Regions from separate parts of the Colwellia sp. KS18-150 genome, predicted to be linked through region 1. Evidence: predicted binding sites of a transcription regulator. Region 1 holds the regulator's gene; each other region holds the start of a gene.
What was found. Region 1 encodes LexA, which represses DNA repair genes until DNA is damaged. Its sites were predicted from a motif close to TACTGTATNNNNATACAGTA; they were not measured.
Positions count from the first base shown of each region.

Region 2: AC27IF_RS06755 (DUF4007 family protein) is a predicted target of LexA. The motif match lies at 901-920, and genes of this name have one in related genera.
Region 3: dinG (ATP-dependent DNA helicase DinG) is a predicted target of LexA. The motif match lies at 1,008-1,027, and genes of this name have one in related genera.

Region 1 covers NZ_BAAJMC010000009.1:40,171-42,439, reverse strand. Annotated here, with positions in the region: gene lexA (transcriptional repressor LexA) at 529-1,161, opposite strand; gene AC27IF_RS12395 (4'-phosphopantetheinyl transferase family protein) at 1,322-1,957, opposite strand; gene AC27IF_RS12390 (beta-ketoacyl synthase chain length factor) at 2,056-2,269, shown strand, end outside.
Region 2 covers NZ_BAAJMC010000003.1:266,081-268,349, reverse strand. Annotated here, with positions in the region: gene AC27IF_RS06760 (DEAD/DEAH box helicase) at 1-699, opposite strand, end outside; gene AC27IF_RS06755 (DUF4007 family protein) at 1,002-1,946, shown strand; gene AC27IF_RS06750 (hypothetical protein) at 1,946-2,269, shown strand, end outside.
Region 3 covers NZ_BAAJMC010000004.1:112,827-115,095, reverse strand. Annotated here, with positions in the region: gene AC27IF_RS07955 (DNA polymerase II) at 1-965, opposite strand, end outside; gene dinG (ATP-dependent DNA helicase DinG) at 1,066-2,269, shown strand, end outside.

The sequences.
Region 1 (2,269 bases):
TTCATCGCTTAGAATAGGATATAAAAAAATAGAAAACAGAAACACAGTCATGTACATCACAACTCATTCAACTGATTATCTGTTAATTTTGTTATTATATTTTTAGTAAATTAACTGACGTTGAGTAGCACTCTCCCATCAGAGAAAGTTTAGATATGAAACTCAGTTATCGAATAGCGCACTAACGTCTTATTATTTTTGTACAGTTATTTTTTGTTCGATTACTGTTCTAGAATCACTCAAAATTTGATCTAGGTCAAACAATATTTTAGCTATATAAAAATAAACACTAACAATTTCAATAGAGTAAGAGCTCTAAGTTGAGCTATAGCCTTGTGTACATGGGCTGTATGAATTTTAACTATAATTTGGATGAATATTATTCATTATGACTTAAGTACTTGGACATGCTCATTTAATGACCAGATTATTTTTGATAGGAATTGAATAATTGAGGAGGTTTTAAAGGTAAGTTGAGCTCACAATGCAGCTCAACCATTTACCCATTTTTACAAAGGTTGGTATTAATTACATCCAACTGCCACTGCGAATAATGCCAACAGCAATACCTTCGATATTAAATTCTTGAGAGCTTAAATCAACTTTAATGGGTGAAAACTCTTCATTTTCTGCATGTAAATAAACGACATTTCCTTCTCGCTTAAAGCGCTTCACTGTCACATCGTTTTCAACACGAGCCACAATGACCTGACCGTTTTGTACATCCGTCGTTTGATGTACCGCAAGTAAATCACCATCTAAAATACCAATGTCTTTCATACTTTCGCCATTAACACGTAATAAGTAATCTGCTGGTGGATGAAACAGATTACCATCCATTTGATAATGATCTTCAACATGTTCTTCTGCCAAAATAGGTTCGCCAGCAGCGACACGGCCAATTAATGGCAAACCTTCTTCTTGGGTGAACTGTTCTGCTAAGCGTATACCTCGAGAGGTGCCAGGTAACATTTCAATGTAACCCTTTTTAGCCAGTGCCTTTAAATGCTCTTCTGCAGCATTGGCTGATTTAAAACCAAAAAACTCTGCAATTTCTGCACGTGTTGGTGGCATTCCAGTGTCATTAATTGCTTCTTTGATCAGATCAAATATCTGTTGTTGACGATTTGTTAAAGGCTTTAATTCATTTATAGCTGACATAAGCTTTTCCTTTCTAGGCAAAGTCCTGTATTTATTTACACTGTTAGTATATACAGTTTAGATTCAGGTGCAAGGTTTTACTAATTTACCTTTGCCTCAACTTAACTAAATAAAGTACTGGACATTATTTAGACTTAATAACTAACCTAAACACTAAAAGCTAGATTGAGTTTTCATTTTTATTTCTTGCAATGGTTACTGCGTAATCATCACCTATTTCACTATGAAGAGAGTGTTTTCGCTGCAGTTCTATAGAAGGTATCGACATTAATGTAAATATTGAAGTATTCATCAATTTTGTAACCGCTTCTTTTTCTGTCCATAATTGATAAAAACACTCCATAGGTTTTTCCGCGGCATTTATCATTTTTTGATCTGTCGCACTAAAAAACGCTTCAATTAATGGTTTAATTTTTCTCTCCGCTAATATTTCAATATCAATACCTACATTCTCATTTAGCTCACAAAAACTAAAGGCGACAAATTGGCCACTATGGCTTAATGAAAGTTTTTTCTTGAGGGTCTTTTGTAAGAATATTCCAGCGGTATTTAATTCAGCACAGTACTTTACGGTCATATTGCTGGCTTGTTCAATACTTAATCCCGCCACCTTTTTAACAATAAAGCGACTAAAAATATATTCAGCTTTCTTACGCTTTCGCTTCCCTAGCACGATTAACTCTTCGGCACTTAAATAGCCGACACATGAATCTTCACAACCCTTTATGTTCAATAATTCGGCCACATAAAAATCACGATTCAGGGCTGAAAATGTATGTAAATGATAGTTCATCATAATAAAAACTGAGTTTGTAGAACAAATGCCACTTTGATAAAATAATTGTTACTAAAATAAGAAGCTAGATCATAGCGTAAAAGCTACAAAAACTAATAATGAAAGCTTATATAAACAATTTTAAAGTCTGGCTGCAAGGAATTGACAACGAGAGTGAACTCTCGTTGTGGGCGAAAGGTGATTTAAACCTTCCTGAGGAATTTACCCCGCCTAAACCACAATTTTATCCTAAGGCACAATTAAGAAGACTGAGCCCTTTTAGCAAAGTTGCCCTGCACTGCTTGGATATTCCTAGCGTTTTTTCTCTAAATT
Region 2 (2,269 bases), on a different contig from region 1:
CCCCAAGCTTTCATTTGAGTTGGAATAAAACCCGTATAGAGACGTTGCTCTATTTCCAAGTGATTGCCATGCTTTTTCAAATTCAGAATAGGCTTGCGAACATAATTCCTCTCTATCTGCCAACCATAATACAACATTTGATTTATTGGCCCTTAAGTGCTCAGAAGCAATATTCATAGCTGTACGGGTTTTCCCTGCTCCAGTAGGTAAATGAACTAAAACTCTATTGCGAGGTATTGAAGCTAAAGAAGATAGGACGTTTTGAGAAATCTCTTGCTGATAAGGATATAAAGCATAATTCGGTTCAACCCTAGAAATGCTATCTACTTCTGAATCATTGTTACTTTCGGTTTCATAAATTTTTTGTAAACCAATTTTTTCTGAGAATTTTAATAAATCTTCAGATGCCCAACTAATAGCAGCGCTATAGTGTTTAGGTGAAACTTGATGAGGGGAGAGTTCAAACTCTGGAAATAATTCTATAAATAATTGTGGCTTTAACCGATCGATTAGTAGGGCGCGTAACTTATCATTAAAAATAAATTCAACTTGTTTAGTACATGCAACGATACCCGCAAGCTTGATTTTACTTAACTCTGCATTTTCTGATGAAACATTTACCGCAAAATCTATTGATTGCTTAGGTAAAAAGGTAAGTAACTCGTCTTCAGAGAAATTAGATAATATTTTTTGTAACATGGAGATCCTTTTTAAAAGTCGTACAAAGCACGATATCCTTAGAGTTTTTTATTCAAACAATACTCGCTTTAAAGTAGCAGTTATTATAATATTCTCTTTTACCTCAGTTTATTGATTTATATTAATCAATTCAACTTAAAAACACTTTAAATCATGTGTTTATTAATGGTCCACAACACCCATTTAACCTTCCTCTCTGTGCACTGTTTAAATATACAGATAAAGGTAAACTTTTACTTTAACCTTGAAGAATAAACATATATTATTGCCTCTGGACAATTTCTCCAGAGGTAGCAACAGGAATGAAAGCTAAATTTACCGGTCACGACACTTTTCCCCTTAGATATGGCTGGCTCTTTAAAGCTGTTAACCATTTGAATTCCGGTGGTAAATTACAAACAAGCAAGGAAGAAGAAACTCAACAAGCGATAATTAAACTTGGTGTGGGTAAAAATATGGTCAATGCTATTAGATATTGGGCAGAGTCTGCTGAGTTACTATCTAGTAAAAGATCTCAATCAAATATTGATTATTTCACTTCAGAAAACGGCGATTACTTATTTAATACAGATACAGGAAAAGATCCGTATTTAGAACAAATAGGCTCTGTGTGGCTTGTTCATTTTTGGCTAAATTTTAATTTTCAGCACCTTAGCGCTTATCGCTATTTTTTTAATTATTCTCATGTGCAGCATTTCGAAAAATCAAAACTGCTTTCAGATTGTTCGAGTGATGCTAAAAAGTTGGTTACTAACGATACCGGTAATGAAAGTACTCTTAAAAAAGATATTGACTGCTTTTTAAATACTTATAGTAAAAAGTTTAAAAGTGATGCTGTTAAGAAAAAACTAACAATAGATGAAGAGCATTTTACCTCACCTTTAACTGAACTTAATTTAATTACAGATAATGGTGGAGGTTTTTATGTGAGCGATTTAGCTGAGCGTCCTGAACTTCCTATTGAAGTTTTTATTTATGGCTTAATTAAGTTTGCTCAAGTCGAAACTAAAGACTCAAAGATTAACAGTATCGATTTCGATTCACTATTAACGAAACCTTGTTCGCCTGGAAGAATATTTAGGCTTTCAGAAAGCGGTTTAGGGCAAAAGTTGGATGAGGCACAAGAGTTTTCTAAAGATGGAGTATCTTGGATTGATTCACTGGGCTTGCGTCAGGTAAAAATAAATGATGAATATTTAAGCGAGCCTTTAGCCGTGCTTAACAAATTCTATGGAGCTACTTCATAATGACGGACTCATTGATTAGTATAAATCAGCGCTATAAAAGCTCAACTAGAATTGATAGTCAACTAGTTGATTTTAAGTTGTTTTTAAATGATTTCATATTACATGGTACAGCGGTAAATGTATTAGATACGATTAGCCGTGATTTTGCAGGTAGTGAACAAAGAGCCTATACGTTAACAGGTCCATACGGTTCAGGTAAGTCTACAGTTGCATTGTTTTTAGCTAGTTTGCTTTCTACAAATAAAGCAGAACGTACATATGCAACAAATAAACTTGAGAAAGCTGAAGGCGTTCTTGATGATTTTACTCATCGTTTTAGTGTA
Region 3 (2,269 bases), on a different contig from region 1:
GTGATTTCTTTCACTCTATTATCAACATCATCTACTTTTTTACCTAGACCGAGTAAAGTGTTGGCGACATTATCAAGAGAAAAACTGGGGAAACTGTACGTGGCGGTTTTCAGTAAATCGATACCATCTAGGACGACTCGCCCTGCTATTTCGATGAACTGCTGATCTTCATTATTACTATTTGTGCGCCAACGAGGGGCGCTACCATCACGGCCGATAGTAAATTTAACCTGATGTAAATCCATGCGCTTTTGCAGTAAACGAAAGTCAAAATTAATGACATTCCAGCCAATAAAAATATCAGCATCGATAAGTGATATTTGCTTTATCAACTCAATAAGTAATTGTTTTTCATCTCTAACCCAAATGATATATTCCGAAGCACCAATTTCAGGCTCACCTATCATGATCACATATCTAACTTCTGTGTCATTGTTAGCATAAAGACCAATTGAATAAAGCTCTCCTGACATTGAACATTCAATATCAAGTGATAACATAGTCAGATTGATGTGGTGATCTTTTGTTGATTTTTTACACTTCACCTGCCTTTGATTGATAAAATCAATATCAGCCGTAATAAAGCGCTCCATCAAATATCTATCGTCTGGGCGAATATCATCTTCATAACACTTTATCTGCTGTGCTTTAAGACAATCACGAGCACGATAAAATTGCGATAATGTAGCAAAATAAAAGCCATGTACACTTTGTTGACCGAAGGTTTTTAATGGCAAGGCTTGATGTTTAACGACTGAAATATTATTTTTATCAAGCAAACTACTGGCTTGTACAACCTGCTTTTCTTCAACAAAAAAAACCGCCAGTTCATTATTAATGATCAATTTATGGGCACGCTTAGCGTCTTTTAACCATAAAGTCACCTGTAAGCCGCTACCTTTATCTTTTACATGGCGACTTAACAAGAAACCGCTTTGTATTGTTTGTGGCAATGACTGTGGCATAATTTTTAAAAAGTATGGAAATTATAGAGAGAAAGGTTAAAAACCTGTTATTATATACAGCATCATATCGTATTCGCTTTACAATGGAAACCATCGCTAAATGTTAACTGATAAATTGAAACAAGTGATCCGCCAATCATATAAAGCTATTGGTGAGAACTTAAGCAATTTCAACCCTCGTAAACAGCAAACATTTCTTATTGCTGAAATTTCCAAAACCTTAGCGGGTGAATACAGTAAAGACAGAAAAATCATTACTATAGAAGCAGGAACCGGCACAGGTAAATCATTAGCTTATAGTTTAGGTGCTATTCCACTAGCCTTAGCTAAAGATAGAAAGGTTTGTATTTCCACTGCAACGGTTGCGCTACAAGAGCAGTTAGTTGATAAAGATTTACCTTTTTTAAAAAAACACGCTGGCTTGAAATTCGACTTTGCCTTAGTCAAAGGTCGCCAACGTTATGTTTGTCGTCAAAAACTAACACAAGCGGTGTCTACAGATTCACCTCAAGCCGGATTTACTTTTGCAGAAAAGCCTCAGGCCAGTGATATTCGTACCTTAAATGCCATGCATAAAGCCTTAAATGATGGCTCTTGGCATGGCGATATAGATTCTTGGAAAACCCCTATTCCACATCATATTTGGTCACAAGTACAAAGTGATAAACACAGTTGTTTGAAAACGTTAGCGGATCATCATCACTGTCCATTTCACAAAGCACGTGAAACCATGGAGCAAGCACATGTATTAGTGGTTAACCATAGTTTATTACTGGCCGATCTTGAGCTAGGTGGCGGCAGAATTTTATCTCCACCCGATGAAACCTTTTATATTATTGATGAAGCGCATCATTTGCCTAAAGTCACCCGAGATCACTCCAGTGCTAACATCACCCTGCGCGGCGCCATTGATTGGTTGTCAAAGCTCAGAGAAACCGGTGATAAAATGGCTAAGCTTATTAAGTCGCAACGGGCCATATCGCCAGCACTAAAGCTTAGTGATGATTGCCAAGACTTATTAATAGAAATGCAAAAGGTACTAACCTTTGTTGAAAATAATGCCAATGTCTATTTTTTAGAAAATAAGCAGGCTGACACGAATAACTTCAAAAAAAATGACGAAGAAATATACCGTTTTGAAAATGGCATCATTCCAAAAACACTGAAAAACTGGGCTGAGGATTGCAATGAGCTGAGTAAAAAGTCATTAAGCCATTTAAATAAACTTTACAGTGCCTTAATAGAGTCAGTAAAAGATGGTGAAACACAAATGTATCTTGCCGAGCCGGTATTAAGTGAAGCGG